DNA from 2 places in the Heyndrickxia sp. NPDC080065 genome. Region 2 is predicted to be linked to the other one. Evidence: riboswitches for the same ligand, from Rfam matches in the RefSeq annotation. Region 2 holds a riboswitch; the other holds the start of a gene.
The links. A riboswitch is a leader RNA that binds a small molecule or an ion and turns the genes downstream of it on or off. The one in region 2 is predicted to bind thiamine pyrophosphate.

Region 1 (4,845 bases), on a different contig from region 2:
TTATGAATCTCCCAACACCTTGGACATCACACTGACAAAACTGTTCCATTCCTTTGACTTATGAAGTAAAACCTCTTTTCCATCCTTTGTAATACGGTAATATTTTCGAGCTGGCCCCTTTTCCTGCTCCTGCCAATAGGAATCAATATATCCCTTTTCCTCTAACTTTTTCAATGCAGGATATAATGTCCCTTCTTTTACATGAAGTGCTTCATCACTTCTTCTTTCCATTTCCTTCGCTAATTGGTAACCGTACATGTCTCGTTCATCTAATAAATGCAATAAAAGCAGCGAAGTACTTCCCTTCACAAGTTCCCGATTAAACAAAATATATCACCTACCTAGAAATAAGATGTATAGATTGTTTTTAACATATTAAGGAAACAAAAGCAATAAAAAAATCAATCTACAAATCTTCCCCATTATATTTTAATATTGCTGTGGTATCTTCAGGATAGATATTTCTTATAGCTTCAATAATTTCTTCTTTTCTAGTATTTACTTCTGGTTCAACTACTATATCTTCAAGATCATAAGGTCCTATTCGCCAATGACCAATAACTGCTCCCTTAAATTCTCCATCAATTAACAAATACTGTAATACTTCATAACCCTTATATTTTTCCTTAAGTGCTGACATATTCGCTCGCACTAAAAAATCGGATTTATCCAACATAAATACCGAACGAAAATCAGTTAATTGTTTATATTCTTTTACATCTTCACTTCGCATATAGCCTTTACCGAGATCTTTAATATCAACAAGCGCAATTTTTTCTTCTTCTTGTAATACTGTTATTACAGACCTTATTACTTTAATACTTAAGCTTGACCAGCTCTTAATTTGTTCTTCGGAAGCGAATACCATTCCATTTAAAAAATTTAAGATCACGTTTTTGAGAGAATCTATAAATTCCTCATCACTTACATTTATTTCAAACCATTCAGTAGCAAAATCGAACCATCCTGTATCCCAGTCTGTATCAACCTGGTCTTCATATACTAAAAAGGCTTCTTGTAGACTTTGTAAAGCCTTTGTAATTTCCGAGCTTGTATATGGAAGTTCTCCTTTCAGCTGTTCTTTCGATATTCCTCCGGTTTTCTTAATTAAACCGATAATCTCTTCATGAATGGGCTTAATCGTTTTTAGCGTTTTTCGGAATACTGTAGCATACAGTTTCAAATCTTCTTGGAGTACATATCCAACACGTCCTCCAATAAATCGACCTTTTACCATTCGATGTTTCTCTCTTAATCTACTTGATAGTAAAAAATCATCGATGTTTGTTCGATGTACTAATCTTGGAGGATCGCCTGGCCGTGTAAAATGAACAGGTGCAACGGGCTGTAACAGCCTAAATAGTTCAATATATTCTGTATGTCTATTTTCAATATCAATGGGATCGAGTAAACTTTGTCTCTTCATTCGTTCATATAAAATGATCTCTTTACTGAGCATGCTAGTATTTCTCCTCTTAAAGTATTAGTTAATAATTATTTCTTGCAGCTTTACTAAAAATCCTTTATATCCTTTTTATAAAAACAAAGTATAAATAAAAAATGATAGAGGGCAGCCCGAGGCAATGTTATTGAACACTTTACCTTAGGCTGCCCTCCTTACAATTTTCTACAAAATCAACATCTAAATCCTTAATCAAACGTTTGATTAAAAGATCACTAAACCCTTATTAAACTGATGTTTTTTCTGAATCACCCTACGCGAAAATTGTCACTTAAATATAAGTTTTTCCACAAGGAATGTTGAACTTTTTAAATAGTATCTCTTACGCTAATTTCTTCACTAGGATAGGCGCCATAGAAATAAGAATACCTAAAATAATTGCACAGAGTATGAAAGATCCAATCATTGATGTTCCGTTCGCGATAAAAGAATATAAAACAGCTGATTGCCCTTTTGGAGCATACTTTCCCCAAAAAATAAAGCCTGCAAGAAAGTGCCAAAAATATCGAGCTAAACTTCCGAAAAATACTCCAATAGCGGCCCAGAAAACAGCTTTTCTTCTACTTCCCTCCTGGATGCTGGATTGTATTAAAGGCTGAAAGAAACCAGCTATTCCGATAAATGCAAAAGCGATAAAATATTCGATAAATCCTTGTAAAGGAGTTAAAATACCGCCAGCAGCATCTCCTGTAACAACTTTCAGGAGCCCCCATAATAACCCTGAAACAAAACCCGCTTTTACTCCCCAGCGAAAGGCAACAATAAAGATGGGAACCATCTTAAATGAAATTGAAATAGCTGGGGATAGTTTAATAGATGGTATGAAATCTAAAAGCATAGCAAATGCCGCACATAGTGCTATTTCAATAAGTACAACTAAACGAAAATTTTTCATAAAAAAAATCCCTCCTATGTAATGTTTAATTAATAAACGATACCTCAAGAGGGAATATTTAAGAAAGAATAATTGATCATTATTCATTAAGACTCTTTTTCTATACAAAAACAGCCTTCATTAAAGCCACATCCCTACGCTAGAATTAACTAACAGGTTCGAAGGGTCAGAACTTAATGTTCACTCTCAGCAATATTGCTCCCCTTGTGGTAACGTTATTTAATTGGCACATCCATTGTATACCATTTTCATAAACTATGAAACAATTTTTTCTCTACAAAAAATTTTCAGATATTTTATTAGCAACCTCAAAACGACTTTTCTACAAAAATCGCCAATACCGTATTTAATCAAACGTTTGATTAAATACCTTTAAAACACCGGTATAATAATACTTTCTATAAATTTCATTTGAAAAATTTGCAGAAAAGGCAACTCTCAATAAACTAATCAAACGTTTGATTAAAAGATCGTTAAATCCTAATAAACTAGTATTTCAACTCAATCACACTACGCGAAAATTGTCATTTAAATAAGTTTGTTCCTAACCTCTCGTAACATTTATTTTAACTTGCTTTTCCTTTTGAAATAATTTCCGGATACCCATAGCTGCCATGTTCACTTAAATCAAGACCAACGATTTCTTCTTCTTCAGAAACACGAAGTCCGTTCATGAGCTTTTTCATCACATACAAGATAACAAACGAAACAACAAAAGCATATAAACCTGATACAAATACGCCTATAAATTGCACACCTAATTGATGAAAGCCTCCACCATAAAATAAGCCAGGCGATCCCACTGTTGCCAATTCCTTTGTTGCAAAGAAACCTGTTGATAAAGTTCCCCATACACCTGCTGTTCCGTGAACAGATAAAGCATAGATAGGATCATCAATTTTTCTTTTATCAAAAAATCTCATACTATAAAACACTAATATTCCAGCTACAAAGCCAATTACTACAGATGCCCAAGTAGTGACGAATGCACACGATGCGGTAATAGCTACAAGTCCAGCTAATGCGCCATTTAATATAGTAGTAATATCCGATTTACCTAATACCATCCACGAAATCAGAAGGGCAGCAAATGCACCGGCAGCGGCTGCTAAATTCGTATTTAGCGCAACAAAGCCAAAGAATCCATCTTTAACTGATAGGGTGCTGCCTGCATTAAATCCAAACCATCCAATCCACAGTAAAAGAGTTCCTAATGCTGTAAACACTTGGTTGTGACCAAAAATATTATTCACCGATCCATCTTTATTGTACTTACCAATTCTCGGCTTCAATAAAATTGTAGCAGCTAATGCTGCCATCGCTCCTGTCAAATGGACAACTGTTGAGCCTGCAAAGTCTTGTTTGCCATGTTCAGCTAACCAACCGCCTCCCCAAATCCAATGGGCAATGACTGGATAAACAGCAATTGAAAAGAGGATAGAAAAGATAACATAAGTGGAAAATTTCGCACGCTCTGCAAACCCTCCAAAAGCAATGGTTAATGAGATCGTGGCAAAAGCGAGTTGAAACAAAAAGAAGACTGAAGTAGAGAGATTATTACCATCTATTTCATAACCGGAGTAAAAAAAGTGAGAAAGTCCTATAAAAAAGTTTGAAGAATCACCAAAAATAAAAGCATATCCAACTGACCAAAATATAAGGGATCCAATACCAAATGTAATGATTGTTTTACCAGCAATATGTCCTGCATTTTTCATACGTGCGGATCCGGACTCCAGTAAAATAAATCCACCTTGCATAAGAATAACTAATATTGCCCCCAACATTACCCAAATACTATTCAATAATATTTCTGTTCCCATTGCAATCCTCCTAGTGTTATAAAATATAATAATTTTATGTTATAAAACATAACATACGATCTTATTTGTTATATATTTTAGAGGAGTTTTTATTAATGTCAATAAATATTCATAAATTTTTATTTTCATGTTATGAAATATAACATGAAATTTAGCCCAAAAAAAAGAGGAGGATTAAACCCCCAAATATTTTTCAAATAGCTGTGATTTTGACATAAAAAGATAAGTTGGTTTTTGATTTTTAATTCTGCGGAAGGAAAGCGATGTTGTAGAGAGAAGAAATATAGGCATTTGCGTAATTCTTTTAAACTGAGTGTATATCCCACTTTCTGGATACATTTGCTCAAATCCCAGCTTCTTTACACCTTTGTTAAGCATGGTAATGCCTATAACGCCTTTAATATTGTCAGCTCTTTTATGATCTTCGATAAACTTCGCTAATAAGGGCATCGATTGTTCAACCATTTTATAAATAGCTCTTGTACGCTGTACAGGGTGGTTTATTGAAATCACTTCCCTTAAAATACGGACATTGTGTAAATGGATTTTCAATAAACAGTCGTTTTTCGTAATCAATGTCCCATCCGTTAACAAAAAGTCTTTCCCCTTATATTTTGTAAGCTTCACTCGAAAGATAGCCTTCTTATTATGAAAAGAACCAATAT
Region 2 (4,845 bases):
ATCCAAATGCAATGATAATAAAAGGGAGAAATCGAACGAACCATTTTTTAGGCATTACCTTACCAAAAATAAAAGTGATCAAAATCGTAAAAAGCAAGAAAAGCAGCGGTGTAACCGGATCAAAAACAAAAGCTAGAAGCAAGACAGACATCAAGACTGTAAATGCTTTTATACTAGGATTTAACGACTGAAGTCGCAACTAACTCACCTCTATTTCTCCACTGTTTCACTACTGCATATCGTAAAGGCAATTCAAGATTTGCTTTCTCAATTTGTTCAGTATGCATGGAAAATAGATCATGGGGTGTTCCTTGAAAGGAGACTTCCCCATTTGAAAGTACAATCACTTGATGGGCATAGTTTGCGACCAATTCCATATCATGTGTCACCATCAATGCTGTCATCCCTGATTTAACACGGTCTTCAACGAGTTTCATTAATTCGTCGGTTGCCTTTCCATCCTGCCCAAAGGTGGGCTCATCAAGAATAAGCAAGTCTTGATCATCAATAAGCATTGTAGCTACACTTAATCTCCTCTTTTGTCCCTGACTTAGCGAAAAGGGATTATTGTTCTTTAGTTCAGTTAATCGACAAGCTGAAAGAACATTCTCAACCTTGGTCTCGATATCCTTGTACCCAGTTTTTTTCATTTTCAAACCAAATGCCACTTCATCAAATACAGTGTCAGTTATAAATTGGTGCTCTGGATTTTGAAAAACATATCCAATGGAATTCCGCTTTTCTAATTCCGATAAGTCCTTTAATAATTTATTCTCAAAAATGATTTCCCCATGCTTTGCCGTAAATAACCCTGCTAACAGCAATGATAAGGTAGACTTGCCGGCGCCATTTGGACCAATAATGGCTGTCCATTGACCCTTCCCGATCGTTAAATCAATATTTTTTAATATAGGTTCACTTCCACGCAAAAATGAAACGTTTTTCATTTCAATCAATGTTTTGGATGGAGATGAAATAGTCGGCATGAATAAATTTTGGACATATTTTTCATCCAACTCCTTGACTAATTCATCCAACGTGAACGAAAAAAAATCCGCCTTAAATTGTTGACCAAAAATCGTTACCTTAGGTAAACACAAACCCAGCTCTTTCATTTCCTCAAAATGATTAACCAATCCTTCTTTCAATAAACCATCATACATGAGATTCCCAGTTTGTGTCAGAACAAGACAGCGGTCAAGGTATGGGATCCAATAATCAAGCTTATGCTCAATCACAATCAGTGAGAAATCCAGCTTCTTTTGAAGTGAATCAATGGTTTGTACAAACTCCTTTGTTGCAGCTGGATCCAATAATGCAGTAGGTTCATCGAGAATGAGGATTTCTGGCTCCATGGCAATCACACATGCAAGAGCTAGCTTTTGTTTCATTCCCCCCGACAATGTAGAAATTTGAGCATACTTATATTTTTCAAGACCAACTAAAGAAAGGGATCTATCTATTTTTTTCACCATTTCTTCTCTAGGTATGTTTATATTTTCTAAACCAAACGCAATTTCATCCTCTACTGTAAGCATGCAAAATTGTGATTCAGGATCTTGAAACACAACCCCTATGTGCCTGCTTAATTCCCCTGCAGCATATGCTTCAATTTCTTTTCCTCTAAAACAAATAGTTCCCGTTCGATTACCTTCAATAGAACGTGGGATTAGCCCATTTAAACAGAGAGTTAAAGAGCTCTTTCCCGATCCGCTTGGCCCTAATAAAAGAAGTTTTTCTCCCTTATCTAAAGAGAATGATATATTTTTTAAAATTGATTCATCCTCATACGAAAGTGAAAGATTCGAAACCTCTAATATTTCTTTACTTGGCTCCATTGTTATCACGCCGCTTTTCTCTTTTTTATCTCTTTGCCCAGTGGCATTCCGTTGAGTACTCCCGTTTTGGCCAATCCTTCACTAATATATTTTCCAAGCAAACCAGCAAGTAGTGCACCGGATATCATTCTTATGACAAGCATCGATAACACGTAAGTAGTTGAAAGTGTGGCAAAGCCTGAAATAAAATACCCCCAGGCAAAACTAAAAATGGATGCACCCACTCCAGCAAGCATTAACACCCAGGTGGAATAACGCTTCCATCCAGTTGCAGCAAATACAGCCTCTGCACCAAGTCCTTGGATAAAGCCAGAGATTAATAGTCTAGGCCCAACTGCATTTCCAATTAAAATTTCTACAAATGCAGCAATCGTTTCAGAAAGAACCGCCGCACCAGGTTTACGAATAATATTCGCTACAATAATAGAAACAATAAACCAGATTCCAAAGATCGGTTCGTAACCTATCGGACCAACTAATCCAAAAAAGACATTCCCCAGCTGGGCAAATAATAAATAAACGATAGCAAAGACAATCCCTAATACCGACATTACAACAATTTCACGTAGATTCCATTTCGACATTGTTCCTGCCCCCCTTATTTATTTTTCCTTGATGGACTGTTCGCTGAAATATTGACCGTCATTGTCACATGGTTTACTTTTTCCTGTGTGTAATGGAAGGACTGCTCTAAAGTAGCAAATACATCATGAGCATCACCATCTAATCGACTAGCATAGTGGATTCCACTTGTAAATGTGCCCTTTTCCTTAGCCAAATCAACAACATCAGCAATAATTTGCATATATGATTCATTATTCATAGGATAGAGAGCGAATTGTGTCGGCGCCTCAATATGTAAGTTCTTTATCTTATCTTCATTCATTCGTACACCATCAGCTGACATAAAGACATCCCCATCTGAATCCCCTGGACATCCGATTGAAAAAGTTCCATTTAGAACGACATGTTTTTCAGTTTGTGCAGATAATAAATAAATCGCTTTAGCTACATCAAATACATGCTCCATTTTCCCTCGAATCACTGTACTTATATCATCTGTTTTAACCCATACTTTAGAAGTATCCACTTGTTCAAGGGTGGATAAAATAATGTCTACAAACTCATCTGTCATTGGGTAAAGCGAAAAACGAAAACCTACAATTCTACTTGTTCCGCATGATTGTGTCATAAAAATTCTCCTCCAATATAGAAATTAATCTTTTTAGAGAATAAAAAAACTGCATCTCACGGAAGATGCAGTAGTATCCAAATAAATGTAACCAAAATGATTTACAAAATACTACTACACTTCCCCACGCTAGTATTATCTAGATCGGGTAATAAGGGATCGGAACGCTCTTCCACGTTCACATCTCAGCTATTTCAGCACCCCTAGTGCAGATAGGTTATATGCAGTTTTATTATTCGCACTTATCATACATGACAAAGAATCATGTGTAAAGATACTTAATTTTATTTTTTCTGAAAATGTCTAATTATCATCTTTTTATATTATTCTAGAAAAATATTTTTTATGCAATAAAATTCATTTACATGGTAAAATATACACTTTCTATTTTCATTGCTTTTGGTTTATGATATCGTTATATAGTTATTAATATTAATTTTCATAAATAAATATCCATCTGATAGATTTTATACTAGTTACTATAGGAATAATGAACGAATGTTAGAGGTGCCATAATTATGGGTAATCAAATAGAACAAACTAACGTCACCCAAAATGGTGAATTAAAACGCAGCTTAAAGGCGCGGCATTTGATGATGATATCACTTGGCGGATCAATTGGTACAGGGCTTTTTCTAGGAAGTGGAGCCGCTATTTATCAAGCAGGACCTGGAGGGGCATTACTCGCCTATCTGATTATTGGTGTCATGGTCTATTTCATTATGACCAGTCTCGGTGAACTTGCTTCCTTTATGCCCACAAGCGGCGCCTTCAGCACATATGCTACTCGGTTTATTGACCCTGCATTAGGGTTTGCATTAGGCTGGAACTATTGGTACAGCTGGGCGATTACACTTGCTGCAGAACTTTCCGCTTCTACACTAGTAATGAAGTTCTGGTTCCCTAATAGCCCATCATGGTTATGGAGCGGGCTTTTTATACTCATCATTTTCGGTATCAATATCCTTTCCGTTAAAGGATATGGAGAAGGGGAATATTGGTTTTCGTTTATCAAAGTCGCTACCATCATTATTTTCATCATTGTTGGTTTCTTAATGATATTTGGAATTATGAAGGGCGATGCCGTCGGCTTTAAAAACTTCACGATTGGAGACGCTCCGTTCCACGGAGGAATCTTAGCAGTCATAGGTGTGTTTCTAACAGCTGGTTTTTCCTTTCAAGGGACAGAAATTGTTGGTGTCGCTGCTGGAGAAAGTGAAAATCCAAGGGAAAACGTTCCAAAAGCAATCAAAAGCATTTTTTGGCGAATACTTTTATTTTATGTACTTGCCATCATCGTAATCGGTTTAATCATTCCTTATACAACTGAAAGCTTGAAGAGCGAGGATATCATGGTTAGTCCTTTTACATTAGTGTTTAAGAAGGCGGGACTTGCCTTTGCTGCTTCTTTAATGAACGCAGTCATCTTAACAGCCGTCTTATCAGCTGGTAACTCAAGTCTCTATGCATCAACAAGAATTTTATATGCTATGGCAAAAGAAGGACAAGCTCCAAAGTTCTTTGGAAAGATCAATAAACGTGGTATTCCAGTAGCGGCATTAGTTGCCACTACATTAGTCGGAATGCTCACCTTTCTTGCTTCCGCTTTTGGTGATGGAGCTATTTATATGTGGTTATTGAACGCTGCAGGTATTACAGGATTTATCTTCTGGTTAGGGATTGCAGCCAGCCATTATCGTTTTCGAAAAGTATATATTGCCCAAGGACACTCACTCGAAAAGCTTCCTTACCGTGCAAAACTTTATCCATTTGGACCGATATTTGCTTTCTTAGTAGGTTTAGTCGTCATAATTG

Region 1: it holds a riboswitch for thiamine pyrophosphate, as region 2 does, so the genes downstream of both, thiT (energy-coupled thiamine transporter ThiT) here and ACQKP0_RS21810 (YkoF family thiamine/hydroxymethylpyrimidine-binding protein) in region 2, are expected to answer to the same signal.

What each region holds. Positions count from the first base shown of each region.
Region 1 is NZ_JBNNWS010000002.1:140,049-144,893, forward strand. Features, by position in the region: gene ACQKP0_RS02825 (permease prefix domain 1-containing protein) at 1-1, opposite strand, end outside; gene ACQKP0_RS02830 (PadR family transcriptional regulator) at 1-327, opposite strand; gene ACQKP0_RS02835 (hypothetical protein) at 407-1,459, opposite strand; gene thiT (energy-coupled thiamine transporter ThiT) at 1,785-2,357, opposite strand; TPP riboswitch at 2,472-2,572, opposite strand; gene ACQKP0_RS02845 (ammonium transporter) at 2,924-4,180, opposite strand; gene ACQKP0_RS02850 (YkoP family protein) at 4,355-4,845, opposite strand, start outside.
Region 2 is NZ_JBNNWS010000022.1:25,616-30,460, reverse strand. Features, by position in the region: gene ACQKP0_RS21825 (energy-coupling factor transporter transmembrane component T family protein) at 1-151, opposite strand, end outside; gene ACQKP0_RS21820 (ABC transporter ATP-binding protein) at 174-1,838, opposite strand; gene ACQKP0_RS21815 (ECF transporter S component) at 1,844-2,422, opposite strand; gene ACQKP0_RS21810 (YkoF family thiamine/hydroxymethylpyrimidine-binding protein) at 2,437-3,030, opposite strand; TPP riboswitch at 3,135-3,245, opposite strand; gene ACQKP0_RS21805 (amino acid permease) at 3,549-4,845, shown strand, end outside.